Regions from separate parts of the Sporosarcina sp. P12(2017) genome, predicted to be linked through region 2. Evidence: riboswitches for the same ligand, from Rfam matches in the RefSeq annotation. Region 2 holds a riboswitch; each other region holds the start of a gene.
What was found. A riboswitch is a leader RNA that binds a small molecule or an ion and turns the genes downstream of it on or off. The one in region 2 is predicted to bind S-adenosylmethionine.
Positions count from the first base shown of each region.

Region 1: another riboswitch for S-adenosylmethionine. It lies ahead of CSV80_RS04795 (bifunctional homocysteine S-methyltransferase/methylenetetrahydrofolate reductase); the one in region 2 lies ahead of CSV80_RS10730 (methionine biosynthesis PLP-dependent protein).
Region 3: another riboswitch for S-adenosylmethionine. It lies ahead of metA (homoserine O-acetyltransferase MetA); the one in region 2 lies ahead of CSV80_RS10730 (methionine biosynthesis PLP-dependent protein).
Region 4: another riboswitch for S-adenosylmethionine. It lies ahead of metK (methionine adenosyltransferase); the one in region 2 lies ahead of CSV80_RS10730 (methionine biosynthesis PLP-dependent protein).

Region 1 covers NZ_PDYL01000004.1:152,946-160,834, reverse strand. The annotation lists gene metH (methionine synthase) at 1-910, opposite strand, end outside; gene CSV80_RS04795 (bifunctional homocysteine S-methyltransferase/methylenetetrahydrofolate reductase) at 891-2,753, opposite strand; SAM riboswitch class I at 2,837-2,948, opposite strand; gene CSV80_RS04790 (hypothetical protein) at 3,113-3,310, shown strand; gene CSV80_RS04785 (biotin transporter BioY) at 3,439-4,038, shown strand; gene bioB (biotin synthase BioB) at 4,035-5,039, shown strand; gene CSV80_RS04775 (CtsR family transcriptional regulator) at 5,364-5,834, shown strand; gene CSV80_RS04770 (UvrB/UvrC motif-containing protein) at 5,846-6,397, shown strand; gene mcsB (protein-arginine kinase McsB) at 6,387-7,475, shown strand; gene CSV80_RS04760 (ATP-dependent Clp protease ATP-binding subunit) at 7,660-7,889, shown strand, end outside.
Region 2 covers NZ_PDYL01000011.1:112,968-120,856, forward strand. The annotation lists gene CSV80_RS10695 (four-helix bundle copper-binding protein) at 1-85, shown strand, start outside; RNA gene ssrS (6S RNA) at 225-418, opposite strand; gene CSV80_RS10705 (hypothetical protein) at 529-762, shown strand; gene CSV80_RS10710 (HD domain-containing protein) at 1,058-1,699, opposite strand; gene CSV80_RS10715 (type 1 glutamine amidotransferase domain-containing protein) at 1,959-2,474, shown strand; gene CSV80_RS10720 (hypothetical protein) at 2,694-2,876, shown strand; gene CSV80_RS10725 (glucose 1-dehydrogenase) at 2,964-3,725, opposite strand; gene CSV80_RS10730 (methionine biosynthesis PLP-dependent protein) at 3,873-5,003, opposite strand; SAM riboswitch class I at 5,083-5,183, opposite strand; gene CSV80_RS10735 (DMT family transporter) at 5,339-5,674, shown strand; gene CSV80_RS10740 (DMT family transporter) at 5,677-5,991, shown strand; gene CSV80_RS10745 (methylated-DNA--[protein]-cysteine S-methyltransferase) at 5,997-6,524, shown strand; gene CSV80_RS10750 (FadR/GntR family transcriptional regulator) at 6,530-7,252, shown strand; gene CSV80_RS10755 ((Fe-S)-binding protein) at 7,409-7,889, shown strand, end outside.
Region 3 covers NZ_PDYL01000022.1:39,947-47,835, reverse strand. The annotation lists gene CSV80_RS15555 (LysM peptidoglycan-binding domain-containing protein) at 1-36, opposite strand, end outside; gene CSV80_RS15550 (spore coat protein) at 184-819, shown strand; gene CSV80_RS15545 (HAD family hydrolase) at 922-1,581, shown strand; gene CSV80_RS15540 (YetF domain-containing protein) at 1,621-2,325, opposite strand; gene metA (homoserine O-acetyltransferase MetA) at 2,392-3,300, opposite strand; SAM riboswitch class I at 3,393-3,499, opposite strand; gene CSV80_RS15530 (AbrB/MazE/SpoVT family DNA-binding domain-containing protein) at 3,650-3,919, shown strand; gene CSV80_RS15525 (thioredoxin family protein) at 4,043-4,357, opposite strand; T-box leader at 4,614-4,839, shown strand; gene serA (phosphoglycerate dehydrogenase) at 4,973-6,559, shown strand; gene CSV80_RS15515 (small multi-drug export protein) at 6,603-7,049, opposite strand; gene CSV80_RS15510 (HAD family hydrolase) at 7,117-7,889, opposite strand, start outside.
Region 4 covers NZ_PDYL01000026.1:15,466-23,354, forward strand. The annotation lists gene CSV80_RS16255 (MFS transporter) at 1-274, opposite strand, end outside; gene CSV80_RS16260 (TetR/AcrR family transcriptional regulator) at 271-891, opposite strand; gene CSV80_RS16265 (YkuS family protein) at 1,125-1,358, opposite strand; gene CSV80_RS16270 (hypothetical protein) at 1,558-2,175, shown strand; gene CSV80_RS16275 (DUF3891 family protein) at 2,182-2,955, shown strand; gene metK (methionine adenosyltransferase) at 3,002-4,213, opposite strand; SAM riboswitch class I at 4,390-4,509, opposite strand; gene pckA (phosphoenolpyruvate carboxykinase (ATP)) at 4,687-6,279, shown strand; gene CSV80_RS16290 (alpha/beta hydrolase family protein) at 6,668-7,459, opposite strand; gene CSV80_RS16295 (NUDIX hydrolase) at 7,443-7,889, opposite strand, start outside.

The sequences.
Region 1 (7,889 bases), on a different contig from region 2:
CCTCACGAATTGCGCGAATGTGATCAGGCGTTGTACCGCAGCAACCACCAACCATGTTCAACCAGCCTTTTTCAGCGAAGCCTTCCAGCTTTTTCGATAGAGAATCAGGGGACTCATGATAATGTCCTTCTTCATCTGGCAATCCCGCATTTGGATAACAAGTTACATAGCTTGTCGCTAAGTCAGATAATGAACGCAAATGGTCCGTCATGAATTCAGGACCTGTCGCACAGTTTAAGCCGACCGAAAGTGGGTGGACATGTTCAATGGAAATATAGAAAGCTTCAATACTTTGTCCAGCAAGTGTTGTACCCATCGGCTCGATCGTCCCTGAAATCATGATAGGAATTTCGCGTCCAAGCTCTTCGAACGCCTTTTTAATACCAATCGTTCCGGCCTTCACGTTTAGCATATCCTGACTCGTTTCCATCAGTATCAAGTCGCTGCCTGCTTCTACAAGGGCTTTTGCCTGCACATAGAAATCATTGGATAGTTCATCGAACGTAATGCCGCCCGTAACCGAAAGCGTCTTTGTTGTAGGTCCGATCGCACCTGCGACAAAACGTGGCCATTCTGGTGTAGAAAACTTCGCTGCACTCTTTTTCGCGATTTCCACAGATTTTGCATTAATTTCATCTGCACGATGACCAAGTGAAAATTCATTCAAGACAAGGGGAGTACCACCAAATGTATTTGTACAAATGATATCAGCACCAGCATCTAAATATTCATCGTGAATTTTCTCTAAAACATCGGGGCGTAACACACTTAGGTATTCGTTACATCCATCATATTCTTCTCCGCCGAAGTCTTCCGTTGAGAAATCTTCCGCTTGCAGCATCGTCCCCATCGCACCATCAATGATCAGGATTCGTTTGTCTAGTTGCTCTTCAATAGGATGTCTCTGCATGTGTTAATTCCCTCTCCTTCTTCTTCTGGTCTATTTCCTTAATATACTCATACAACTCTAATGTCATATCGTAACGGAGGAATGGTGTGATGATATACAGCCCATTAAAATACTGCGCTGCTGTATCAATCAATTCTTTTGCGATTTCAAGACCTGTTTCAGTTGATTTTTCACGGTCATCTCCACATTCACGCATTCTTTCCAACACATCTTCTGAAAGCTTGATACCCGGTACTTCGTGATGCAGGAACTCTGCATTTCGTATATTTGTCAATGGCATGATGCCAATGAAGATCGGTGTATCCAAGTGTTTTGTGGCTTCGTATACATCGATAATCTTTTCTTTCGTGTATACCGGCTGCGTGATGAAATAGTCTGCACCCGCTTCAATTTTCTTCTCGAGTCGTTGTACAGCTCGATCAATTACGCGTACGTTCGGATTGAAAGCTGCTGAAATAGAGAAGTTTGCTTTCTTGCGCAATGGCTTACCGGAGAACGAAATCCCTTCATTCAATTTCTTAATTAACTGCAATAACTCCATGCTAGATACATCGTAGACGCTTGTTGCACCGGGGAAGTCGCCAACTTTTGTCGGATCGCCTGTTACAGCTAGGATATCGTGAATGCCTAATGCATCGAGTCCCATCAAATGTGATTGTAAGCCGATAAGATTGTGATCACGGCACGTTAAATGTACAAGCGGGCGGATATTATGTTTCATCTTAACGATTGAACCCATCGCCATGTTGCTGATGCGAGGGGAAGCAAGTGAATTATCTGCCATTGTTATAGCATCAACTCCTGCGTCATATAACACATTTGCACCCTTGATATAATCTTCTGTTTCCAAGTGGCGCGGTGTATCTAGTTCTACAATTACCGTACGCTCTGTTTTCGCTTTTTCATGAAGAGGTTGATGTTTTGTAGGTCCCGCTTCATGAATCACGATAGGCTTTTCCGGATGTACGACCTTTTCTGTGATAGGTGCAAGTCGCGTTAACTGTGTTTTCGCTGCTTTAATATGCTTAGGTGTTGTGCCACAACATCCACCGATCAACCGAACGCCTTGATCACGAAGTAATACGGCAGCGCGTCCGAAGTATTCTGCTTCAGATTCATAGACAATACGTCCATCTTCCACATCTAATAGACTGGCGTTTGGATATGCGGATAAAAATGCTTGTTCCGGTAATGTAACATTATCGAATGCTTGAATCGTGTGGTAAGGGCCTAAGCGACAGTTGACGCCTACGATATCTGCACCAAGAGATTCAAGTTGATGAAGTGCATCATTTAATGAGAGTCCGTTCTGTAATACGCCGGGATCATGCATAGAAACTTGTGCGATCAATGGAACATCCGTGATTTTCTTTAACGTTGTCACAACAGATGATAACTCTTCAAAGTCGTAATATGTTTCCAATAGAAGACCATCCGGATCGCCTGCCAATAATGCACTCGCTTGTTCTAGTACGACTTTTTCTATTTCATCCAATGTAGCATCGCTTTTACGTATGCCACGCAGGCCGCCAATTGTACCGAGTACAAATTGTCCCCCAGGTGCTGCTGCGCGTTTTGCAATTTGAATGGCCGCTTTATTGAATTCTGTTACATGACTTTCTAAGCCGTAGCGAGCTAATTTGTTCGCATTTGCACTGTAAGTGTTCGTCTGTATAATATCTGCGCCGGCTGCGATGTAGTCTTGGTGAATCTGCTCTATAATTTCAGGCTTTTCTACGTTTAGTTCTTCATAACAGTAATCAATTCCGTAAGAATATAAAATCGTCCCCATTGCACCATCTGCCGTTAAGACGTTTGTTTGTAGTTTATCTAGCAATGACATAATTCCATCTCCCCTTTGCTTTTTCTAATCAAAAAAAGCCTTCAAGTATATTAGAAGGCTTTGTAATCTCAATGACTAGTTCCCTCTCATCTTTTCAGAGTGTCAATTTGACAGACTGCTGGAAGTAGCACCTTGCCTATATGGCTGGTTGCTGAAGCGTCGACGGGCCAGTCCCTCAGCTTCTCTTGATAAGATATGTTTCTTATTCAATTATTTAGATTATTCTAACCACATCATAGCGGCTTTGTTGGATATCGTCAAGTGAATGTTTGGTGAAGTTCGAAGTGCGGAGTTAGAGCATAGAGAAATTGCGATATATATGCTAAAATCAATGAAACAACTCGAAAAGGTGAGGAATTATGCGGTTCTTTAAATATTCATTTCCAATCGCTGTTCTTGTAGGTACAATTGCTTGGATTATGATAGGTAGCAGTTACGAAGAAGTTGCTTATGATATGCGTGTGTACATTACAATTGGGGCTGCTATATTCAGTGGATTGATCTCAAGCGTTTTGTTTCGTAAAGAAAAAGAAGAACAGATTGATGAGAAGAAGTAGGCTGTCAGCATTTTGCTGCAGTCTTTTTTATTTGTTTTTTATGGGTTAACTATAAAATAAAATGTGTTGACATATTATGCGTTAACTATTATTGTTTTTATGGTAACTAATATAAAAGAGGTGACATGATGGCAACAGCAACGGAGAGGCAACCGGTAAGTAGGTTCAGTGCACTAACCATTGTATACAGTGGAATGTTCGCGTCATTAATGATGATTGGAGCAAACATCACATCCTTCGTGCCGTTTTTAGTAGTTGGTGGAGTACCTATTACATTACAAACGTTTTTCGCAATTTTATCAGGACTATTACTTGGCAGCCGTCTAGGTGCGTTATCTATGACGGTATATATGTTAATAGGATTAGCAGGTGCACCGGTCTTCGCTAAATTTTCAGGCGGCTTCGGTCAAATCTTGAGTCCAACGTTTGGCTTTATTCTTACCTTCATTTTAATAGCTTATGTAGCCGGGAAGATTGTCGAGCGAAGTCAGACCATGCCTGCATATATTACCGCGGCACTGGTCGCTACGGCAATCAACTATATAGTAGGCACAAGCTGGATGTATTTTGCGTACAAGATGTGGGCTGCTGCACCAGACGTGTTTACCTACAAGATCGCATGGCTATGGATGATGCCTCCTTTGCCAAAAGATCTAATTCTGGCTGTACTGTCAGGCATATTCGCGTTTAGAATCTCAAAACACTTGAAAGTGAGGCGTACGCTATAATGAACTACCAAAGGCTGGCTACTCAAGTACTGGAAGGGCATGTATTAACTGACGAGGAATCACTCGCAATATTGAATAGCCCAGATGAAGATTTGCTATTATTACTGCACGCGACGTACTCGATTCGATCACATTACTTCGGAAATAAGGTAAAGCTGAATATGATCATCAATACGAAATCAGGATTATGTCCGGAGAACTGTGGTTATTGCGCACAATCCATCATTTCAAAAGCACCTGTCGAAAAGTATGCGATGATGAAATCGGAAGAGATACTAGAAGGTGCAGAACGTGCTGCCGCTAATAAAGCGGGCACCTATTGCATCGTAGCAAGTGGACGGGGACCGCGTGACAGTGAACTGGACATAGTCATTGATTCTGTTAAGCAGATAAAAGAAAAACACAAAGGAATGACGGTATGTGCTTGCCTAGGTATTTTGAAGCCAGGCCAAGCAACCCGTTTGAAAGAGGCGGGCGTAGATCGCTACAACCACAACTTGAACACATCCGCAGAGCATCACGAAAGTATAACTACATCGCATACATACGATGATCGTGTAAACACTGTAGGGTTGGCTAAAGAAGCAGGCATATCTCCATGTTCAGGCGTCATCGTTGGCATGCGGGAAACAAAGCAAGATATCATCTCCATGGCGCGTAGCCTACGCGAACTGGACGCTGACTCAATACCTGTGAACTTTCTGCATGCAGTTGATGGAACACCATTAGAAGGGACATCAGAACTGGATCCACGCTACTGCATAAAAGTCCTGTGCCTATTCCGCTACATCAACCCTAGCAAAGAAATCCGCATTTCGGGTGGACGTGAAGTCAACTTGCGAAGCCTGCAGCCACTAGGCCTCTACGCTGCAAACTCTATCTTCATCGGTGACTATCTCACAACAGCCGGTCAGGAAAATGATCAAGATCAAAAAATGCTTGAAGACATGGGCTTCGTAGTCGATCTCGAACCGTTGCGCAAAGAACCTATCATTATATAAATAGAGAATGAGTAAATATACGTATACCTTGTGCTGAAGACAATCCGCTATGTGGATCTGCTCTTCAGTTTTTTCTATTCATTCAGAATTCTATTTAGGAGGATTGCAGTAGTTGGCCGTAAGTGAAAAGTATTCGTCTTGTTTTAATTCGGTGACTAATTGAATAATTAATAGCCTGTTGTGACAACCTAGCAACAAGTTTTCTTTTAACGTAATCATGTATACATACAAACAAATGAATTGCATCCCGCCTAATTCTTGCGATACAATCAAGTCAAAGATAGTCAAAGTCAACTAGATGAACGAGCGAAAAGAGGTGACGAGATGCGTAATATTTCTGACATTATAGAAGGATATTTGAAGTCGATTATAGAAGAGGAAGATAGCGCTTCTATTGAAATCAAACGAAATGAGATTGCTGAGAAATTCCAATGTGTACCATCACAGATTAATTACGTAATCAAAACCCGGTTTACCGTCGAGAGAGGTTACGCTGTTGAGTCTAAGCGAGGAGGAGGAGGCTACATCCGGATTTACAGGGTACGTACCAACTCCCGCAAGGACTTACTTGAACAAGCGTTAGAGATTTTAGAGAGTGAAGCGTCATCTACTATGGCGGAAGATGTCATTATCCGTTTAATTGAAGAAGAAGTCATTACAGAACGTGAAGCTAAACTGATGCTTGCTGCAGTAGGCCGTGCTACTCTGCGTTATATGTTGCCAGAGCGGGATGCGTTACGTTCACGTATTCTTCGCGCTATGTTAGTTACATTAATTTATGAAGAGATAGAATGAGGTGAATTTCAATGCTTTGTGAAAACTGTAAAGAACGACCAGCTACTGTAGTGTTTAAACAGGAAACATCAAATGATGTAATAGAGCGTCATTTATGTGATAAATGTGCATTTTACTCACAAACATTTTCTTTCAGTCCGGATCAGGAACCGTTATCAATTCAACAATTTTTAGCACATTGGTTAGGTGGTTCAGAGTTATTTCCGGAACAAAAAGCCGATGAAAGATTACCGGATGGTCCGAAATGTCCGAATTGCGATTTGACCTTCCATCGTTTCCTCGATATCGGGAAGTTTGGTTGCGCTGTATGTTATGAAACATTCAGGGGGCAACTGCCAAGAGTGTTTGCCAAACTGCATAATGGGCATACCCAACACCGTGGAAAGATTCCCGTATCACTTAATGAACGTTTTGCTTTAAAGAAGAAGCTTGAAGATATCCGTATGAAAATGCGGGAAGCTGTAGAAAACGAACATTTTGAAGAAGCGGCAACTTTGCGTGATGAGGCGAACCAAGTGAAACAGCAACTGTCCGATGGAGGTGATGATCAACATGTCATTTAAAAAATTCATCAAACAGGAACTGACAGGTTGGATGGTTGCGGAAGGTGAGCATGCTGACATCGTCTTGTCCACAAGAATCAGGTTAGCTCGCAATTTACAAGATTATTCTTTTCCGATAAGTGCCTCGCAGGAAGATGCGAACGACGTAAGCGAAGCATTGAATCAGGCAGTCGAGACGATGGAGGACCATCATTTTACAGGCATCACAATGGAAGATTTGTCTCCGCTTGAACGCCAGATTTTAGTCGAGAAGCATTTAGTCAGTCCACAGTTGATCAATCCTAAAAAACATGGATCCGTTTTGCTGTCCGAAGACGAAACAATTAGTATTATGGTGAATGAAGAAGATCATATTCGCATTCAATGTATTTATCCGGGTTTTCAAATAGATCAGGCATATGAACACGCTGATCGAGTAGATAGCGAACTTGAAGTGAATTTGAACTATGCTTTCGATGAAACATTCGGCTATTTGACAAGTTGTCCATCTAACACCGGTACGGGAATGCGCGCGTCAGTCATGATGCATTTACCTGCATTAACCATCACTAAGCAAATCGAGCGAATTATACCCGCGATATCAAGGCTTGGAATGGTCGTACGTGGAAGTTATGGAGAGGGCAGTGAAGCACTCGGTAACATTTATCAGGTTTCCAATCAAATCACACTCGGCAAATCAGAAGAGGAAATCTTGAAAGACTTAGAGAGTATTTCAAAACGCTTGATTGCACATGAAAAGAAATCACGTGAATTATTATTGGCTAAGTCGGAAGTTCACTTGGAAAATAGATTATTCAGGGCGCTCGGGACACTGACTCATTCGCGAATCTTGCCGTCAGCAGAAGCGGCAAAATGTTTGTCTGACGTCCGTTTGGGTATAGATTTAGGTATCATTGAAAATATTGATATGACAATTTTGAATGAATTGATGATTTTCATGCAACCAGGTTTTCTGCAACAATACGCGAAGGCAGAATTAACATCTGATGAACGAGATATCCTTCGTGCACAATTATTCCGTGATCGGCTAGGAGTAGAGCGATCTGCTGCACAAGAAAAAGACAGTGATTCGTTGTGAGCAAAGTTTTTGCAAGAAAGTCTTATAGCATTTATAATTAATCAAAGATAGTCAAAGTCAATATGCGAATTAGGTTGTATCGCGAATTGACATGAATATATATAGTTATAGGAAACAAAGCATTGATGTGTTATTTTGCATAACATAGAATATAGTCCACTGATGAAGGAAGAGGGGAATGAATATGATGTTTAATCGATTTACACAACGTGCACAAAAAGTTTTACAACTGGCTCAAGAAGAGGCTATTCGTTTAAAACATGAATCTATTGGTACTGAGCATATCCTGCTTGGATTGATTCGAGAAGGTGGCGGCATCGCAGCAAAAGCTCTTGAAGCAATTAGTGTGAATGCGGATACTATTGAACGAGAAGTAGAAATTCTAGTAGGTGTAGGCTCTAAAGATGTGGGTCC
Region 2 (7,889 bases):
ATGTGGCAAACACGATCATGATCACTGTAAGCAGTGCGCTGAAGCATGCCGCAAATGTGCAGAAGCTTGTCGCAATGTAGCTTAATTTCGTATATACAGTTAAAACACCTTCCGCTATTATGAGGGTGTTTTTTGTTTGCAATGAGTTGGCTTCTCCTTGTTTAATCATTTTACATACAAAACAAAAACCTTCCATACAAGTATGGAAGGTTTTTTCTCTGTTTATGTAAGCCGTGTTTGCCGTACTTAGTCATAGAAAGTTTTAAACCACCACTCCTCAAAGTGGGTGTTTGCGGAAAACGTTCCTGTATGTCTGGATTGCTATAAGGAATCCAGCATGCCATTTCCGTTTCGTAATAAACTCCCTTTTACAGCTTAAAGGTTAAAACTTAATGTCATACGAACAATACAGCTTGTAGATTTATATTACACCTGTAAAAGCGAAAATGCAATGGAAAGTTCTTCTGTTTATTGAAACTAAAACGTATGTTAGAACGTATAGAAATGAAAAGACAGGAGTGATCATGTATGGAACAGCATGAAAACAACTCGGAAAAACAACAATTGGTTACAAGACAGACACGGGAAATCAGTACACTGAATCAGGAAGTGGATGAACTTCGTAAAGAAGTAAAACAGCTTCGTGAAGATATTGAGCTAATTGATATATTTCAAAAGAAACCCATCGTTTCATCTGCAGTCATCGGTCAAATTGGTGGAATTATTATTGCTATACTAGTTATAGTCGGAATATTCTTTTAGTAAAAACCTCTGCGTGATGCTAAAAAAATGGTGGACATATAGTTTTTGCTGGTTATGTTAAAAAGCTAGTGATTTTGACATATATTACGCCTGTTTCAATTACGCTCGTACAGAGTTTATTGGGATGTACGATTCCCGTGAGAAACCTGTACGCGATATTGATTTGCGCAACAAGCGAGGGCAAGCTAGAGCCACAATTAATGTATTCGCAGTTTTGATTAAAAGCATCATAGAAGTGTCATTCAAAGTAAAATGGCAGAAAATCAGAATTTCATAATTCGCTTGTCAATGTCTATTAATTTCCCCGTTCTTCGATGATACGTACAGTAATTCCAGTTAATTCATCATGCTCAGTAAAACGTTCACTGAGCATATCTGTAAGTATATGTTTTAGAAAGTATTCTACACAGTTCATATCTTGATAAATCAGTATGGTTCTTAATGCTTCTTCATAGATTTCTATAAACAATGGCTCTGGGTTATCCTTTTGGATCTCGCCAAATGATTCATAAAGCAAATCAACTTTATCAGCAACGGATAAAATGCGCCCCTCCAATGTTTCATCCTTTCCTTCTTTTAACCGCTCCAAATATATAGCTTGAAACTCAGTAGGAAATTCTTTTTCTATAAAACTTCTTGTCATTTCTTCTTCTACTTCACCGAATAGTTTTTTCAATTCTTTCGAAGCGTATTTTACAGGTGTCTTAATATCCCCTGTAAATAGTTCTGCGTAATCATGGTTCAAAGCCTTTTCATATAGGCTTTTCCAATCCACATTCTGTCCAGATTCCTCTTCAACTGTCCCGAGGAACTGAGCAATTTTTGTTACTTTAAATGAATGGCTAGCGACAGAATGCTCCTGAAATTTGAACTTTCCAGGACAACGAATAATTAGTTCTAAATCAGATAAGCTTTTAAAGTATTGGTGTACTCCCACAGCATTCATCACCTTTATTTAGTATTTACAGCTTAAAAACATTCCTATTCATGTTTTTAAGAGGGGCTTGTCTACATGCAACACTATTATATAGTAACCCTAATGCAGACAGAATTATACGGATAGGGAAGAATTCCACTTAGCAACAAATATATCCAATAACTAATTATAGAATAACTAGATCACGGGTGATGATGTTTAGACTCTTTATAATGTGGAATAGTATTTACAGAACATCACATAAGGAGTGGTAAGCATTATGGCTAAAATTGCAACAGTACTTGGTGATATGTTTGAGGACTCAGAATATATGAAACCGGCTGCCGCGTATAAGGAAGCTGGACACGAAGTAGAAGTGATTGGCGCTGAAGCAGGAACAGAAGTAACGGGTATGAAAGAAAATACAAAAGTGGGAATTGATAAAGCAATTGCTGACGCTAAATCGTCAGATTATGACGCATTATTTATTCCGGGCGGGTTTTCACCGGACATTTTACGTGCAGATGATCGTTTTGTGAAATTTGTCAAAGAATTTATGGATGCAAAAAAACCTGTATTCGCAATTTGTCATGGTCCACAATTGCTCATTACAGCGAAAGCGCTTGAAGGGCGAGATGCAACAGGATATACGTCCATTCGTGTAGATATGGAATATGCAGGTGCAAAATACGCAGACAAAGAAGTAGTAGTCTGTCAGAACCAACTTGTAACAAGCCGTACACCTGACGATATTCCAGCTTTTAATCGCGAATCACTAAAAATTTTAGAAAAATAATAAATACTTCGATCGTCAAGGTGTAAAAGCCTTGACGTTTTTTTGTGTCTTCTGCACATTAAACCGCTGCTTACAACATACGATAACCATACATTTTAACATTCGTTGAAAAAGATTCTCAATTGTACTTGAAAAAGGTTCTCAATGAGAGTATGCTAAAAGCAACGAATAAATCGGAAAGACGATCGCGTCTTACAAATGAAAGGTCGGGGATCTAACATGTATAAGATTGTTGCGTTGGCGGTAGTAGCAGGGATTGCATTAGGTGCAGCAGCTGGATTTTCCTTTGGAAGTAAAGAACTGACAGGTATGTTCGCCGGATTGGCGGCACTTGCGTTTATCGCAGCACCGGCAGCGGTCGTCTATGCAAGTGAAAAGAAAAAATGGCATCAAGCTCACTAATACAAAAAAGCATCCAAAATTTTGGATGCTTTTTTGTATGAATGTAATCAAATATTTCCAAGTCTTATTTCTACGAGAGATTAAATCTCAATATGCAGACCATCCATTGTCAGCTTCCATGATGACACCGTTAACATAAGAGGATTCATCTGATGCAAGGAATAGTGCAATGTTTGCGATCTCTTCCTTTGTTCCAGGACGGCTCATCATATTTACGCCTCTTAGAGCTTGTTTCATGCCGAATTCATCTGGTTGAGTTAGGCTGTTTGTAATATTAGTTGGGATTTGTGCTGGTGCAATTGCGTTACAGCGGATGTTTAAGGGACCGTATTGAGAAGCGACACTTTTTGTCATCCCTGCCACCGCGTGTTTTGATGCGGTGTAAGCCAGACCACCTCGACCACCTGTCACCGCTGAGATAGAAGCCATGTTGACGATCACGCCTGCTTTTTTCTCTTCGAAAATAGTTAATGCTTTACGAGTTGCACGCATGACACCTGTTGTGTTGATCGCTAATACTTTGTCCCATATCTCATCCGTAACTGTAGCTGCAGCGTACATATTGTCCATAATACCGGCATTGTTCACTAGAATATCCAGTGTGCCGAATTGCTCCACTGCTGTATCAGTCATTCTTTGTACATCTTCTTCCACCGTGACATTGGTCTTAACTGCCAGCGCTTGACCGCCAGCATTTTTAATCGTCTGGACAGTTTCTTCTGCACCTTCCATATTCATATCTGCGATGATAAGCTTCGCACCTTCACGGGCATAGAGCTCAGCAATTTCTCGTCCAATTCCAGACCCGGCGCCAGTTACTACTGCTACTTTATTTTCTAAACGATTCAACAATCTCGCCTCCAATAATAAATGTATGTTCTTTTTCAGTATATACTTTAACATCTAACTATTGAAGGGTTTAGCATCTTTTCTTTAACTACAAAAAAACTCGAACTGCCATAGTGTAACTGACGGTTCGAGTTGTGCGGTTTATTATTATTGAATTTTTACGCCTTCTACTATTTCTTTTGCAGCATAAAGAGCTTGTTTTACATCAGCAATCAAATCATCTACATCTTCTACACCAACAGAGAAGCGTAGCAAACGATCATCCACTCCACGGCGATTACGTTCTTCTAATGGGATATCCATATGCGTCTGTGTAGTCGGATACGTGATGAAGCTTTCCACACCGCCCAAACTCTCGGCAAATGAAATGAGGTTCATGTTTTCAAGGAATGGTCCTACCCATTCACTATTCTGTACTCGGAATGACAACATACCACCGATTCCAGCGTAGAGCACGTCGACAATGAGAGGTTCTTGTTCTAAATAAGATACCATCGCTTTTGCATTTGCGTCATGCTGTTTCATGCGTAAATGTAATGTTTTCAGACCGCGTACGACAAGCCATGAATCAAGAGGGGACAATGTAGCCCCAATCGCATTATGGTTAGTAAATAGACGTTCGCATAATTCCTCACCCTTTGCGACGACTAAACCTGCTAGTACGTCATTATGTCCACCGATATATTTCGTTGCGCTATGAATGACGATATCTGCGCCTTCTTCAATAGGTCGCTGGAAATAGGGTGTTAGGAATGTATTATCGACAATTAGCAATAAGCCATGCTTTTTCGCCAATTCTGCATACGTCCTAATTGCTATGTTTTGCATTAATGGGTTTGTAGGCGTTTCTAAGAAAATCGCTTTTGTACGATCAGTAATCGCTTGCTCAACTTCTGAAACATCATCGAACGATAAGTATCGCGTCTTAACATTGTACGTCTCTTCATATTGATTAAATAAACGATAGGTGCCGCCATATAAGTCTTCAGGTGCCAGTAGTTCTGAACCTGTCTTAAATAAGGATAAAATTAGTTGAATGGCTGCCATTCCGGAACTACACGCAAATCCTTGATCACCGGATTCCAAGTTCGCGATACCATCCTCTAAGATAGAACGCGTAGGATTTTTTGTTCGTGTGTAATCATATCCCGTCGATTTCCCTAGACCTTCATGGTGGTACGCTGTAGACAAGTAAATAGGCGTATTGACTGCTCCGGTTTTCTCATCACTGTGGTTCCCGAGTTGTACTAATCTGGTTTCTAATCCATTGTTTGTCATGAATATCCATCCCCCCAGCAAAATAAAAAAGAACCTCTTCTTTTCGAATAGGCCCTCGAACATACAAGTGTATACAGTATTCTCATCTTCAAGGTGGTGTCACCCTTGGAATTAGCACCGTGCCTGAGGCTGGTTGCTGAGACATCGCTGGGCCTATCCCTCCGTCTCTCTCGATAAGAATATTCACAATATAGGAAAAACTGTTGACGGATTTATTCTATCATGCGGATATACTAGAAGCAAGCTTCCTTTTATCGTCATCGGCTGATTTTTTGTTATTGCAAAAGATTTGCTATACTTATAGAGCTATTCATGACAGAAAGGAGATATTTAATTTGGCTTGGAGTTATGTCGCCCTAGCGGCTGTTATAGAGATTTTCTGGGTAGTCGGTCTCCGTTACTCTGAAACGGCAATTCAATGGACTGGAACAGGTGTGGCCATTGTATTAAGCTTTTATTTCATTATCAAGGCATGCGAAAAATTACCTTCAGGCACGGTGTATGCAGTCTTTACCGGGTCGGGAGCCGCGGCAATCCTTTTGGTGGATATATTCGTCTTTCAAGCAGGTTTCACGTGGGTTACGCTGACTTTTATCGGATTAATTGTCATCGGGGTAGTTGGCATCAAGTTGACTACAGATGAACAAGTAGATACTGAAGGAGGTGGCTGACGATGGCTTGGGTGTACTTGGCTATTGCCAGTCTCGGTGAGATTTTTGGTGTGGTAAGCATCAATTACTATTTACAAAAACGTTCTATTAAAAGATTGTTACTCATTGTCGGGATATTTGGTTTCGGCTTTGTTTTCCTGTCTCTTGCTATGCGTGAAATTCAGATGAGTACAGCCTACGCAGTATGGACCGGTTTAGGAGCAGCTGGAGCTGTATTGATGGGGATTTTGATATTCAAAGAATCTGCTAGCGTCAAACGCCTTTTCTTTTTATCGCTCATTATTCTCGGTGCTGTTGGCTTAAAATTATTCGGATAAAGGGAGTGGACACACTGGTTTATTGGACACGATTTAATTTCGACGGGTGGTCAGTAATACTAGCTGCTACAGAAAAGGGACTTTGCTACGTGGGGCTAGCCGAAAATAGTTTAGAACAACCGAAGGATTGGGCTAAGCGATTTGATAATGAAGGATTAAAGGAAGACGAAACAAAGCTTGAAGTCTATAGCAATCAGCTCAAAGGGTATTTTTCGGGGAGGACTAACGATCTTTTAGCGCTGCCTCTTGATTTAAAGGGAACACCATTTCAACTGCAAGTATGGGAAACGCTACAACAGATACCCTATGGTGAAGTCGTAACCTATTCAGAAATTGCAGAACAAATAGGAAAAGCATCAGCTGTTCGCGCTGTAGCATCTGCAATAGGCAAGAATCCTGTATTGATCGTGGTGCCTTGTCACCGTGTGATTGCAAAGAGTGGAGGATTGTCAGGCTATCGAGATGGGAAAGAGCATAAAAGGAACCTGCTGCAACTGGAGAAATCGCGCTTGATAAGTGATAGGACGGAGTGAGCAACATGAAATATAAGCAGATTAAACCGAAGAAAATATATGAAGAAGTGGCGGATAGTTTATTGGGTTCTATTCAGTCTGGAGAGTTAAAGCCAGGTGATAAATTGGATTCTGTGCAGCAACTGGCTGAAAACTTTACTGTTGGCAGATCAACAATTCGCGAAGCCTTATCAACATTACGTGCTAGAGGGCTTATCGAAATGCGACAAGGAGAGGGGACATATGTCAAGGAATTCTCACCCGTCGATATGATCTTCCCGTTACAGAGTGCCATGCTCATGAATCAACAGGATATTCAATATTTATTAGCTGTGAGAAAAATAGTTGAGACCGGAGCCGCGGCGAATGCAGCAGAATCCCGTACAGTATACGATTTGGAAAAGATGGAAACAGCACTCAATGAAATGAAAAAGCATGCCGGGGATATTTTGCTAGGTGAAAAAGCGGATTTGGACTTTCATTTTGCAATCGCAGAAGCAACAAAAAATCCGTTGTTGGTAAACTTGTTGAGCCAAGTTGCGGGACTGATGAGTGAATCGATGAGAGAGACGCGTCGTATTTGTCTTTATTCGGAGACTGCGACAGTAGAACGTTTGCATGATGAGCATGAGGCCATCTTTTTAGCGATTAAATCACAGCAACCAGAAAATGCGTCAAGTACTATGCAAGCCCATCTTCTGAATGTGGAGTCTGTTCTAATAAATCATTGGAAGTCAGTAAAAGAATAACATTATTCACTCATTTTCTTTTGAGTGAATTTTTTTATAGCCAAATAAATGAATGCTCTGTCAATTGACAGAACTTTGTAGTATGCTATGTAAAATGTTAGTCATCTGATGACCTGTCGATTGCGCGGGGGTGTCCTAGTGAAGGAGTGAAGTGAGATGAAAGTAAGCTTATTTATCACGTGTCTTGTAGACATGTTCTATGCAGAAGCCGGTAAAGACATGGTTGAAGTATTAGAGAGACAAGGCTGTGAATTATCGTTTCCAAAAGGACAAGTATGCTGCGGACAGCCTGCTTATAACAGCGGTTACGTAGAAAATTCAAAATCAGCAATGAAGAATATGATTAAGACATTTGAAAATGCGGAGTATGTTGTCACACCTTCAGGATCTTGTGCGACCATGTTTAAATTGTATCCTGATGTTTTCAAAGATGATCACGATTGGTTACCAAGAGCACAGGAGCTGGCAGATAAAACATATGAGTTCACTCAGTTCCTTGTAAATGTATTGCAAGTGGAAAACGTAGGAGCAAAATTGATAGGAAAAGCGACGTATCATCCGTCTTGCCATATGACGAGATTACTAGGCGCTAGTGAAGAACCGAGAAAGCTTTTGAATCAAGTGGAAGGACTGGAAA
Region 3 (7,889 bases), on a different contig from region 2:
TAAACTCTCCCCTTGCGAAACTACATGAATCTGCATGTATCCCCACTACCCTTCTTGAGTTCTATCCTTATGATATGATGGTGCGTTACAAACTATGCATGAGTCGTGAATGCCATCTCATATGTATAGGATTTCGATGATTTCACATACTACTCTCGATGTACATGACAATTGAAGGAGGAAATAAATTTGACAAATCAATTCGAAACATCTCAACACATGCAAGGCGGAGCGGTACCACCATCGATGAATCACGGGGGACATGAGTTATTTGATGTTAAAGAGATACTAAGCGCGACCGTTGGAGCATTAAACCAAGCAATGATTTTACGTCCACACGTCCAAGATCCAGAACTTCTCGATATTCTTGATCGACAATACCGATTCACGCTGGATGAGTACAATATCCTTGTCGAAAGTTTTAAGACAGGCAAAGATCCTTCACATCCTACACAGCGCTATCAAATGAAAGCAAGCAGCGATTTCATTTACGGCATGAAAGAAAAAGCACCTGCTAAACCTATTCAATCTACAGGTGAAATCAGTGATGAAATCATCTCCGGATTTTTGTTGGGCGCTACAAAAGAAGGCGCTACAGGCAAAACGGCTGCTTCATTAGAAGTATGTAATCCAGTCGTTCGCCGTGTACTTGCAGATTCTGTGCCCAACTGTATAGAAATGGCATACGAGTTGTCCATTTACCAAAACAAACATCAATATTATCAAGTTCCACAATTAAATGATCAGGACATGAATATGTTGCTAAATTCTTTTGCGCCTTCCCAAGGTCAACCGGGTATGCCAAACAACCTGCAATAAGTTAACGATTCAAGCAGATGGGGAAAAACTCCATCTGCTTTTTGCTATTACACTCGTTATATTTGTATACTAAGTAGAAGCATACAAAAGAGGAGTGTCTATATGAAAGTTGCGATCTTTGATTTTGATGGTACGTTGTACACTAAAGAAACTTTTAAATTACTCATGGAGCAATTAAAAAATCATCCTACTTACAAGCAGTATTATAGGAAGTTCTACCGTTCAATATTACCACTTTACATTCGCTATAAATTAAAAATACTGCCTGAATCTGTCATGAAAGAGCGCTCGATGCACCTTTATCTTAAAGCCTTAGACTCATTAACGATGACGGAACTACATGAGTTTTTCAAAGGCATGCATAACGTTATGATGCCGGACTTTAACGAACAAGTCATTAATCGACTGGCAAAGCACCGAAAAGATGGATACCATGTCTTGCTCGTTTCTGGAGCCTATACTCCTTTCTTAAAAGCAGTTACAAGTCACCTAATATTTGATCGAATTATTGGCACAGACATCCCGTCAAATGGCGAACAACTTGCAATGGATCAGCCCTTATTACATATTCAAGGTACACGTAAAAACGAACAAATTTACCAAGCACTACAAGGAGAAACTATCGACTGGGACAATAGCTTTGCCTATGGAGACAGCATTTCCGACCTTCCAGTTTTAGAGAAAGTTGGCTCCCCTGTAGCAGTTCGTCCAGATGAAAAACTTACTGTCGTGGCCAAACAAAGAAATTGGGAAATATTATAAAAAACGCGAAGAGCTCTGAATATGTCAGAGCTCTCCACGTTAAGTCGATTTTAATGTATTAATATATAAACTACCATCTGTCTGAATTTCTGCATAGAGAACATGCTCAGGCTTAGAAATCCCCTGCTTTTTTAATTGTTCTGTTAGCCAAGTATCGGTCAATTGAAGTTCTCGCATACTTTTCTCTTCTACTTTCCCATTAGTAATAATTTCAGTCGGAATATATTTTGGCGTTGGTGATGGAGCTTTGACATCTTTCTTTGTCGCATATTTCTCGCCCGTATTTAGCATGACACTCAAATTACCATTCGTTTCGAATATCGCGTAATTGACATCCTTCATCGAAAATACCGACTGCTCTCGTAGCAACATATTTAAATCATTGAAACTCAACCGTAATTTACGCATGGAACCTTCTAGGATTTTTCCATTTTGAATGACAATTATCGGTTTATCATCGAGTAATACGCGAAGTTTGATGGATTTGAATGATAAAAAGTTAGCAATAATCGTTAACACTGCCCATAAAACCATTCCATATAAGCCATTTAAGAAAGGTGTTTCAGACTCTCCCGCCAAGTTGGCTGCAATCGAACCAATCGTTATGCCTGTTACATAATGAAAGAAAGTCAGCTGAGACACTTGTTTCTTCCCCATGAAGCGCGCTAAGATCAACAGTACAATAAATGAAATCACCGTTCGTAAAGTCATTTCCCAAAAAGCCAATTCCCAAAATTCATCTATGTTCACTGCATACACCTCCAGTAGTCGGAGTATGTGCAAACTATAGAAATTTATACTGCAATTCTTTTAACTCCAGTTGTAAGGAGTTTTTTGGTAGACATAGTAATTGAGCCAATTAGAGAATAATAAATGCGTGTGGGAACGCCAAGTATTCATAGGTTCTTTTGATGGATCATCATTCGGATAATAATTTACAGGAATGTCAATATCAGCACCTTTTTCTACATCGCGAGCATATTCATCCCCCAAGGTATGTGCATCGTATTCTAAATGTCCAGTTACCATAATATGCTTTGCATCATTTGAGATCACAATGAATGCACCTGCCTCTTCAGAAGCAGAAAGTAGAGTCAAATCGGGATGACTCTTTATTTCTTCTAATGAAACCCCCGTATGGCGTGAGTGTGGCGCTACAAATACATCATTGAATCCGCGTGCCAAGTTCACTGTCGGATCGGTAATATCATGTGAAAACACTCCAAAACATTTCTTTGACAACTCGAACTTGTCAATTCCGTAATGATGATAAAGGGCCGCTTGTGCCCCCCAGCAAATATGGAGCACTGATGTAACGTTCGTTTTTGTCCATTCCATGATCTCTTCTAACTCTTTCCAATAGACTACATCTTCAAATTGTAAAAGTTCGATTGGCGCACCTGTGATGATCATACCGTCAAAACGACGAGCTTTAACATGTTCAAAAGTAGTATAGAAGGTTTCTAAATGAGTCTGACTGACGTTTTTTGAAACATAGGATGCTGTATTGAGGAATGTGACATTCACTTGTAATGGTGTATTTCCAAGCAATCGAAGCAATTGTAACTCAGTCTTCTCTTTTTCTGGCATCAAGTTCAAAATCAAAATATTGATTGGACGGATATCCTGTGTTGTGGCACGTTCTTCATCCATAATAAAGATTTTCTCTTCTTTCAATAATTCTCCTGCTGGTAGATGTTTCGGTATATTAATCGGCATACTATTTCCCCCTTAACGTTCTATTATTACTATTTCTATACAAAAAACCCTCATTTCTATTAGATAAGAAAATGAGGGTTGACTGTTCACCGTTCTTATCTCTCAAGACAACAATCTTGTTGGAGGTAGCACCTTCCTGTATGCACAGAGGTTGCTGAAGCTTCATCAGGCCAATTCCCTCAGCTTCTCTTGATAAGAAATATTTAATTACTGACTATTATAGCATTAATAATTTAATTGTATAGCAGAATTGTCAAATTGTTCTGCGCATTTTAGTTTTGTAAATTGTAGATGGTCTATTTTTGTGTATAATAGAAATTACCAACTACTTTTCTTCGAGGAGGAGCTTATGAAATCTTTAGGTATAGTTCGTAAAGTTGATCATCTCGGCAGGATTGTCATTCCGAAAGAACTTCGGAATTCTATGTCGATCGATCAAGGTGACCCTATCGAAATTTTCGTAGAGGATGACAGAATTATATTGAGAAAATATCAGGTCAACAGAGCATGTTTTATCACCGGCGATGTGATGGATGAAAACAAGCAATTGTCGAACGGTCTATACATCAGTCCACGAGGCGCAAAAATCCTTATAGAGCAACTGAAAGATTTCACATAATACAAATATATAAGAACTATTGTAAAATCTTTTCTTATAAAAAAGGACCGAAAACAACAGTTACAGTTGTCTTCAGTCCTTTTGTTTAATTGTCTCTTGATCCACTCATAGAGAATTATTGCATTACGTTAAACTATTAATAAACTCCTCAATCTCTTCTTTAGTTTTACGATTCTTACTTACCAAACGACCTTTTTCTGTTCCTTCGCTAAATGCCACAAAACTAGGAATACCGAATATATCCAACTGACTGCAAAGCTCTATAAATTCATCACGATCAACCGAGATGAACTCATACTCTGCAAACTCAATTTCTAGTGTAGGTAAGAATGGTTCAATCACTCTACAATCTGGACACCAGTCTGCAGTGAATAAGAAAATTACTCTTTCTTCCTGTTTAAGTTGCTCAAATTGCTCTAGAGATTCTAATTTTTTCAATTTCCAACACTCCTCTTTACGAATAGTATAAGCTCACTATAACACTTTTATCTGTACTTCTTCTCTTTAGACGACTTAAGCAAATTCCTTTCACTCAGTTCAATTAAAGATGTTTTTTTATAATTAACTCCCCAAACACGAACGTTCACAAATAATTCAATAATTACGTTCGCATTTAACTGTTTTTCGGATTTTCGAGAAAAGCAATTGACAATAGTTTTTGACGTGTTATGATTAGTTCTAAATTAATAGTTGTTAAACAATTTTGACGAAGAGATACCTTCCTAAAAAGGATTTTCCAGAGAGCTGATGCAAAGGTGAAAGTCAGCAAATTCTGAGGTTGGGGGCACTTCTGAATTGATTAGCTGAACTTTTTTAGTAGGCTGATCCGTCACATGCACGTTACGCATCCTGAATGAAGGCTGCAATTGCAGCAAACAAGGGTGGTACCGCGTTAGTTTATCGAGCTTTTCGCCCCTTACTTATACGTAAGGGATGGAAGGCTTTTTTATTTTACCTATAAGGGGGGTAGCGCGCAACATACATATACGAACGACTGCACCTAGTTTCTACAAAAACACCCACTACAAACTATCGAAGGAGAGAATGAATATCATGGCTTTTAAAATACTTATTAGTGACCCACTTAGCGAGGACGGAATTTTCCCATTACGACAAGCAGAAGGTTTTGAAATTGTAATGGAAACGGACATGACACCAGATCAGCTGAAAGAGCGTATTAAAGATTTCGACGCACTACTAGTACGTAGTCAGACAACAGTTACAAAAGAATTGTTGGAAGCAGCTGATCAATTAAAGATCATCGGTCGTGCTGGTGTAGGTGTCGATAATATCGATTTGGACGCAGCTACCGAAAAAGGAATTATCGTTGTCAATGCTCCGGACGGCAACACAAACTCTGCAGCTGAGCACACAGTCGCAATGATGATGTCTATGGCACGCAAAATTCCTCAAGCTTTCAACTCGTTGAAAAATAATAAATGGGATAGAAAATCATTCCTTGGTGTGGAATTGAAAGACAAAACTTTAGGAATCATCGGGCTCGGTCGTATTGGTGCTGAAGTTGCAAGACGCGCAAGAGGACAACGCATGAATGTAGTAGCATATGACCCGTACCTAACAGAAGATGTTGCAAAGAAATTGGGTATTGAAATTGGAACAGTAGATGAAGTGCTCGAAGTAGCAGACTTCATTACAGTTCACACACCTTTACTTAAAGAAACCCGTAGAATGATCAACAAAGAAGCATTTGAGAAAATGAAAGACGGCGTACAAATTATCAACTGTGCACGCGGTGGAATTATTGACGAAGATGCTCTATACGATGCAATCGTTGCTGGTAAAGTGGCGGGTGCAGCATTGGACGTATTCGAAGAAGAGCCATTCCTCGACCACAAATTATTGACATTACCTGAAGTAATTGCGACTCCACACTTGGGAGCAAGTACATTCGAAGCACAGGAATCAGTAGCAGTCGACGTAAGCCGCGACGTAGTGAACTTCTTGACAATCGGATCTGTTCGTAACCCAGTAAACTTGCCATCTGTTTCTCGTGATGTGTTGGCAATAATAGAGCCATTCTTCGATCTTACAGAGAAGTTGGGTATGTTCTTATCACAAATCCAAAACTCCGTTATCCATGAAATCAATATTCAATATGCTGGCGAATTGGCAAACTACGATGTGCGCGCACTAACTCGTAATACAGTCAAAGGTCTTTTGAAGCGTAACCTTGGAGAAACTGTTAACGATGTAAATGCGAAGTTATTGGCTGATCGTTACGGCATTAAAGTAAATGAACAAAAAACAACTACTGGTAAAGGTTTCTTGAACTTGATTACAGTAGAAATTGTTACTGAGAAAGGTGTTCGCAAAGTAGCGGGTACACTTCTAAATGGTCTTGGTGCACGTATTGTAAAAGTGGACGATTATGTAGTGGATGTAATTCCAAGCGGTCACTTATTATTTATCCGACACAGAGACCAGCCAGGTGCAATTGGTCGTGTAGGGACACTTCTAGCAGAAGAGAATATCAACATTGCCGCAATGCAAGTTGGACGTTCCACTGAAGGCGGATATGCTATCATGATGTTAGCTGTCGACAACCACGTTGAGTCGGTTTCTATCAAGCGTATCAAAGAAGTTCAAAATATAAATGATGCAAAAGCAATCGATCTATAAGAATGAAAACCTCCTGCTGATATATTTTCAGCTGGAGGTTTTTTTATGTACGATCGACAAAGAAATCAAATCCCATAGCAGTCAGAATTCCGAACACTAAACACCAAAGCGCAATACTGATCGCTGACCAAATTGCCGTATTCATTTTCTTTGCGCCTAATACAAGACCAATAAAAGCCGCGATGTGTGTTCCGATCAAAATTGGACCCGCTAGTGCTAAAACCGGTAATCCATATATGTTCATAATTTGTTCTGCACGTTGTTGACGTTTCGACTCGCCTTTTCCCTTCTTCTGTTTTCTACGTGCCATCCATTCCTTAATTCGTTGGAAACCAACAATCAACAGAAGAATTGTTGTCATATTACCGGCAAATGAAAGAATGATTACCCACATAGGTGATAGACCTCGAATAATACCTAACGGCACGACAATCATAATTTCTATCCACGGTATAGCCGCTCCTAAAAACACCAATAAATATTCTAGCATCCAATACCTCCTTGCTGTACGATCAGCTAAAAATAAGTTAAATAGAATCAAAACCGATGAGATCATCTCATCGGTTTTCTAATGTGCTAAGTATAGGGAAAAGACCATGTAAATTATCGATTTCATAAGTAGGTTTCACTTCATCATTCGGAAGCTTATTTTCACGATTAATCCATACATTACGCATACCAATACGACTTGAACCTAAAATATCTGTCATTAAGTTATCACCTATCATTAACGCTTCATCTGCTTGTGCACCGCTTAAATTAAGAACATGCTTGAATATAGATGCGTCAGGTTTTCCTTTACCAAATGCACCAGAAACGATAATATGATCAAAGTAACTAGGGATTTCAGGTGAAATTGTTAATTTAATCTGTTGTAAACTTGGTGAACCGTTTGTCAAAAGAATTAACTGATAGTTACCCTTCAATTTATCCAATACTTCATACGTCTCTTCATATATATAGGGGCTATTCTTACGCTCTTTTGGAAACACATCCGCTAATTCCCAACCAAACGCTTCATCATCAACCCCTAATTTCTTTAAGCCATTGACCCAAGCTCCCTTTTGGTAGCCAGGAACAATCTCTTTCATCTTCTGAAACTCTTCTCCTTCATCGTCAAAGACACCCCATAATCCTTCAAAAGGATTAATTCCGATATTTTGAGTATGTGGAAATGTCTCATATGTAGCATACAAGTCTCTTGCTTCCTGACGCACAGCATGCTCAAGTTCTACTGGATTGACTCCTGTTTTCTTTGTCGCATATTCACATGTTTTTTGAAATGCCATAGAAATACTCTTGGCATCCCATATCAATGTATCATCCAGAT
Region 4 (7,889 bases), on a different contig from region 2:
TATTGGTGAATTGTGCTCCTACCCCTGCGAATACATAAATGAATAAACCGATCAAAGCAACTGTGCGTTTAGGTATCTTTGACGTTAACCAACTGGAGATAAATGTAAATGGAATGATGAATAAAGAAGGAGCGGTTAAAATCAGCTTGATCATCACCGGATTTGCCTCTGGGAAGTTTGCTGCAATCAATCCAAGGGCTGGAGAAATAGCAGCTCCCGCCATAACCGTTGCCATCGAGATGGAAATGATCGTTGGTTTTAACATGCGTTTCATTGGTCATCCCCCTGTCCTGGATGCCGTTTAAGTTGGCGCAATACTTTTTCAGCTGATACTTTAATGGGTGAAATTTTCCGAGCATTTGTTAATAACAAACCATGCACTAAAGATAAATGATACACAGCTAATTCTTCTGCATCTCCTTCAATAAACTCTCCGGAGATTTGTCCTCTAATAATAATATGTTCAATACGTTCAACCATGAATCGATATTTTTCCACAATCTCTTCTTTCACTTCTTGTGTTAAATGATCCGAATACAAAGCTTGCATGATCAAGATATGGCGATGTACCCCATCTCTTAATGAGCCAGAGTGGGTTACTTCAGTAAGCCATTCCAATTGCTTTAAAGGACTGTCATGTTTTTCCTCTGCTTGATCAACTGTACCGATGATGACAGTGAGTAACTCAAGAATAACCTTAACGTACAGATCTTCTTTTGACTTGAAGTAGTGGTAAAACAAGCCGTGACTTTGTTCGGCTTTATTTGTGATATCACTAATTTTTGTTGCTGCGTACCCTTTCGTACCAAATAATTCGATAGCGGCTTCTTTTAATTCGTGCTGCCGAACATCGCGAATCTCTTGAATCTTTTCATTCCTTCGGAGGGACATAAAGGTTTTTCAACTCACTTCTTTTTATTCATTGACTCACGAGTCAATGTTGATCAGTTTACTGTCCCATTGGCTTCTTGTCAACTTCCTAAAGCAAAATGACGCGGAATCACCTTTACTAAACGTAGCAAGCAGGCGCCTACGATCAATTCTTTTATTTTCTATGCAAAAAACTGAAGAACAATTCCCTGTTGGATTTGTTCTTCAGTTCTAAGATAGAATATATTCAATTATTAGCGATGTACTCTTTTTTCTACATCTTCTACAATGTCTTGTACGGAGTTGCCTTCAATGCTCACTACTGGGAAGTCGAATTGGTCGATGTTGACATCGCTTAATGCACGTACAACACCCATGTCATAGCCGCTTAGATGTTCATCACTTGCAAACATCTTCACTTCATGTCCTTTTTCTTCTAAGGCTTGTTTCACATCATCAAATGGTATTTCTACTGCTATTTTCGCCATGTTCTATTCCTCCTCAGAAAACTACGTGTATTCGGCTAATACTTTATAATTTCCCGCTCTCTTTTAATTTAAACATAACTTCTACTAGTATGTTTATATCATAATATTACTAAAACGATTTATTTTGAGGAAAATGGGTATTTTACTATTACACCATTGAATCATCATATGAAGAACTTATAGAAGGAGTCGACATGATATGTTTGGTTTAGCAGACCTCCTCGGCTTGGTAATTTCTTGTTTCATCATTTTACCTGTCGTTACATTCCTAAGAGAAGCTGGGTATTTTGTTATTAGTGGGCTCTTCGGTGTGAAAAATGCCAGACTCACTATTGGTTCTGGACCCAGACTTTTAAAATTAGGCGTTTTAGATATACGAAAATATTATCATGTGAATAGCTGGTTTTCATTTGATTCAGTGAAGAGGAAAAGTAATTTTGCTTATATATGTATATATGCAGGGCCCATTTTGATTAATGTTGTCGTGGCGCTCACAATGAATGCACTGATTGCAAATGGTTTTTTCGAAGACTCTAAAACATTCTGGAACCGTTTTATTTTCTATGCTTTCTATTTCGTGCTATTTGACTCTATTCCAATGAAAACGGTAAATGGTAAGCCGAATAACGGAATGATCATTTATGAACTTCTACGATACGGAAAACGTGTCGACTTCAATGAAGAGCCTATTATTCCGGCTACAACAGAAGCAGAGGAAATGTATCAGGAAGAAGTAGAGAGAATGGAAAAAGTACAAGAAAAGATAAAAGAAGAAGTCATACAAAATGACGACGCTCCTCCTGACAAGAAAGGATGAAGTACAATGATTGTACGTGAACACAAGAAGTCATTCAGCTTCGTGCAACAACATCATCATGCACACCTAGCTGAAGAATTAATGAAACACTGGAAAAAGGAGATGTTTCCTGATGATCAATGGCGTCATTCTGTACTAACTGCTATTAGGAACCACGACATCGGTTGGGCTCCTTTTGACGAACAACCTTTTCGGAACGATGCGAAGTCTGCACCATTTCAATTCTCTGACTTTCCGACTCTCCCTAAAACGGTACTTTATCGTCAAGGGATTGATGTTGTAGAAAATATAGATCTTTATGCAGCTATACTTTGCAGTCTTCATTATGAACAGTTTATTCAGGGCAATAACAGGAAAGAAGCAAAGCTATTTATCGAGGGTGAACAGAGTCGTCGAGAACGATTACGTAAAGAAGTCGTGGGGTTCAATAAAGAACTATTTGAAAAGCATTTCGCTTTGCTTCAGCTTGCTGATAATTTTTCCTTGTATTGCTGTGTGAATGAACCAGGTGTAGACAAAGCAAATGAACATATATTTTTTCGTGATGGTATTCCTTCTCCAGACAATTTCCATTCATTACCGATAGGACGAATTGGAATATACTTTGCAGATCAGCACACGATTAAGGTAAAGGATTATCCATTCAGCAGTTCGTTTGATGTGGAAGTGAAGCAAAAGAAGGTGTTAAAAAATGATATTGAGGCTAAAGGATTGCAAGTAGCTTGTAAAGAGGCAGACTATGAAGTGATTCCTCTTCGTATTTCGCCAGCGAACAAATAAAAAATGCAGAAAGAGACTGTGAGTTCTCTTTCTGCATTCCAGTACTTTAGTGTTTCACACGTACGTTACTAGCAAGTTCTTTCAACGCTTCCACTTTATCCGTCTGTTCCCATGGCAATTCGATATCAGTGCGGCCGAAGTGACCGTATGCTGCTGTTTGTTTGTAGATTGGACGACGTAGGTCAAGCATTTTGATGATTCCCGCTGGTCGAAGGTCAAATAATTCGCGTACGAACTCCACTAATTGAGTCTCGGACAGCTTACCGGTGTCGAATGTATTGATCGAAATCGAAACCGGGCTTGCTACTCCAATAGCATACGCCAACTGAACTTCACAATGTTCAGCAAGTCCTGCTGCAACGATGTTCTTTGCAACATAGCGTGCTGCATAAGAAGCGGAACGGTCTACTTTTGTAGCGTCTTTCCCCGAGAAAGCACCGCCACCATGACGGGCATATCCACCGTACGTATCAACGATGATTTTACGTCCAGTCAGACCGGAATCTCCTTGAGGTCCACCTACAACAAAGCTGCCAGTAGGATTAATGAAGTATTTAGTATGCTCGTCCAATAAGTTTTTTGGAACTACTGCATCAATGACAACTTTCTTTATATCCTTCTCGATTTGCTCGAGTGTCGCTTCAGGGTGGTGTTGTGTGGAAATAACGATTGTGTCAATTCGCACGGGATTATTATCTTGATCGTATTCTACCGTTACTTGTGTTTTTCCGTCAGGACGTAAATACGTAATAAGTTCCTCTTTACGTGCCTGCGCCAAGCGATGTGCCAATTTATGAGAAAGGCTAATTGGTAAAGGCATTAATTCCGGCGTTTCATTACATGCATATCCAAACATTAGACCTTGATCTCCTGCACCGATTGCATCTAATTCTTCATCTGACATAGAGCCTTCACGTGCTTCGAGTGCCACGTTGACACTTGCAGCGATTTCAGGTGATTGCTCGTCAATGGAAGTTAGTACAGCGGACGTCTCGTAATCGAAGCCATATTTCGCACGAACATACCCGATTTCCTTTACAGTGTCGCGAACGACTTTCGGAATATCCACATACGTTGTTGTAGTGATTTCTCCCATTACTAATACGAGTCCAGTCGTGATGCTCGTTTCACATGCCACACGCGCATTTGGATCTTCCGTTAGGATCGCATCTAAAATTGCGTCTGATATTTGGTCGCACATCTTGTCAGGATGGCCTTCTGTAACTGATTCTGATGTAAACAGTCGACGGTTTGTCATTTTGTTTCCCCCTATATTAAGCATCATGATACGGTACTCTCATAAGTCCCTGGTAAAGTTCCACGCCTAGACGTCAAGCATATACCATAAGGATTCAGGGCTAGACAATATAAAAAGCCCTCCACTCATTTTCAATCCATGAGTAAAAGGCAAAATTTCACGCGCAGCACCTTTCACTCTTATCGTCCAAGGAATTAAACCTTGCTTCAGGTTTGGCACCTTCGCGTTAGACGTACGTCTATTGCAGGTTGCCGGGTTTCACAGGGCCTGTACCCTCCACCAACTCGGGATAAGAGTATCCGTTCATGTCACATCGTATTAAAAAGTTTGGATTTTGTCAAATTATTTATCCTAAATCACTTGAGTTTTCCATTAGTATAGATTAATATTCTTAATGTGTTATACTATTTACGAATTAGGATATTCTTATTAAGATAAAAATAAATCGACTACGCAAAGGACGGTATGTAAACATGATATCTGCAAAAATTGATGATAGCTTAAAAAGTCTTCTTAGTGGAAGCAACGTGACGATCCAAGCGTCTGTAGCAGAATTAACGGAAAAAGCAGTGGCAAGAGACGAAGCTAAACTTTCTGCCGACGGTGCGATCACTGCACGTACAGGTAAATATACAGGACGCTCACCTAAGGACAAATTCATCGTTGAAGATGCAGTGTCTAAGGATAAAGTAGATTGGGGTAGCACGAACAGTCCAATTTCAGAAGAGATCTTTGATTCATTATACACGAAAGTCATTGATCATTTGAAGATAAAAGATGAACTCTTTGTATTTAAAGGGTTTGCAGGAGCAGATAAAGACTCTCAATTGTCTATCCAAGTAATTAATGAATTAGCTTGGCAAAATCTGTTTGTTCACCAATTATTCATCCGTCCAACCGAAGAAGAATTAAAAACACACGAATCGCAATTCACAATTTTGGCTGCCCCTTCATTCAAAGCGGATCCAGAAGTGGATGGCACAAACTCTGAAACGTTCATCATTGTGTCGCTTGAAAAGCGCATCGTCTTGATCGGTGGTACAGAGTACGCTGGAGAAATGAAAAAGTCTATTTTCTCTGTTATGAACTTCTTGCTTCCAGAGCAAGATATCTTATCTATGCACTGTTCAGCAAACGTTGGAGAAGAAGGCGATGTAGCTTTATTCTTCGGTCTTTCTGGAACAGGTAAAACGACACTTTCAGCAGATGCTAACCGTAAACTTATTGGTGACGATGAGCACGGCTGGTCTGATAATGGCGTATTTAACATTGAAGGTGGATGTTACGCAAAGTGTATCAACCTTTCTGCTGAAAAAGAACCTGAAATCTTCGGAGCAATCCGTTTCGGTGCTGTTTTAGAAAACGTAGTACTGGATGAAGAAACGCGCACTCCAGATTATGATGATAAATCATTAACAGAAAACACACGTGCTGCTTATCCGATTGAAAACATTGACAATATCGTGACACCGTCTGTTGCTGGTCACCCGAAGAACATCATCTTCCTTACAGCTGATGCTTCTGGCGTATTGCCTCCAATCTCGATTCTTACAAAAGAACAGGCAATGTACCACTTCTTGAGCGGTTTCACTTCTAAACTTGCTGGAACTGAGCGTGGAATCACTGCTCCTGAACCAACATTCTCTACTTGTTTCGGTTCACCATTCTTACCACTTCCTGCAGCAACATATGCAGAGATGCTTGGAAAGAAAATTGATGAGCACGGTTCAAAAGTATTCCTTGTGAATACAGGATGGACTGGCGGAATCTATGGTGTAGGTTCACGTATGAACTTGGGCTACACACGTTCAATGGTACGCGCTGCAATTGCCGGTAAATTGGATAATGTAGAAACAAAGAAGAACGAAATCTTTGGCTTGAATATGCCTATTGAAATCGAAGGCGTACCAAGTAATGTTCTACACCCTCGTTACGCTTGGGAAGATCCGAACGAATACGATAAAGAAGCAAACCGTTTGGCTGATGCATTCCGTGAGAACTTCAAGAAATTCTCACACGTTTCAGAAGACATCGCAATCAAAGGCGGACCACCCGTTATTAAGTAATGACATATGAAAAAGGCTGACCAGGAATTCCTGGTCAGCCTCTTTTTTGGTTTTAAATTTCTTTTGGCTTTGATACGGATACGTAAGATACGGCAGTAGGTAGTTGCTTTGCGAAGATAAAAGCTCAGTAGCACACAGTCGCTGGTTATCATCTACTATAAAACACAACCTAACTTCTCCCCCCGTAGCAGCGCAGGCACAACTGCGGGGTAGGCCGTGGCCATGAGACAACTGGTAGCACTATCGCCAGTTGGCTTATGGCTGTAGGCAATCCCCCACGTGCCTGCGCGGGTCCAAAGCATGACACTCGCTACTTTCAATACCAAATACTAAATCGAGTAACGACCAAGAATAGCTGATCAAACACATTTAACCTAGCCTATCCACTTCATTGCCTCTTCATCCAATCCACTGCATCTTTCACAAGTTTCCGGTTCATTTCAGGAGGAATATAATGCGTGTAGCCTTCTAAGTACCAAGTTTCAAATTCTTTATTCTCATCACGCAATGCATTCTCCAGCAATAATGCCTGTTCAAAAGACACATTCGTATCGAGTGTTCCATGAATAATCAGTGTCGGAATATCGATATCTTCCGTTCGGAACAATGCTGTTCTCTCACGATACGCATCTGGTTGATTATTCGGCGTTCCACCAATGACACGCTTCATCATCCTGCGCATGTCCTGTCGCTCTTTGTACGTGAATATCACGTCTGAGACTCCTGCCCATGTCACCATGGAAGTTAAATCATCGCGCATAATGGCCGTCCATAATGCCATGATTCCACCTCTCGAAAAAGAAAACAGATGAATGCGATCTGAGTTGACAGCACGTTGCTGTTTGAGTACTTCTACTCCTACTACTGCATCATTGCGATCTTCTCCAGCAAATTCATCCTTCCCTTCACCACCACGATTTCCGCGATAGTAAGGGGCGAACACGACAAGCCCATAGGAGGCAAATTGTGCAATACGTGCCGGTCTAACCATTCCCACATGTTGTATGCCTCCACGTAAATAAAGCAAGCCATCATACCGTCCTTTTGCTTTTGGTGTTGCAAGCAGCCCTTTTACATGCAAGCCATCGGAGCTATAGGTAATTTCTTCCAGTGTGACTTGTGGGTTTGGTGAAGGATAGTCTTTTCTTCGAATGATTTGACCATCAGTTTGTTCCATCATTCGCTTCCACCCACTTCCTAAGTTCACCCATTCCACGATCTTTCATATGAAAGCTGAGTTCTTTACAGGCGTTCAGTTCAGCGTCTGTCATCCACACCGCTCCTTCGGTTTCCATTAATGTAAAGTCTTTTTCCACATGTATAATATCACCTGTGAACACGGCTTTGCAGAACGGCGGATCCGTAAAGACGACGTACTCGGCAAATGAATGAACGTTATCTATAGTGACTCCTGTCTCTTCCCTTGTTTCCCGAATGGCAGCTTGTTCAATTGTCTCTCCCGGTTCCGCTTTTCCACCTGGGAACTCCATACCGCGAATTCTATGTTTGGTCAATAACCAATGATTATCGTGCTTTATCACAACTAGCACATGGCGAGATTCGATTTGATGTGAATTGGGTCCAAAAGTCAATTCGACATTGGCTCCCTG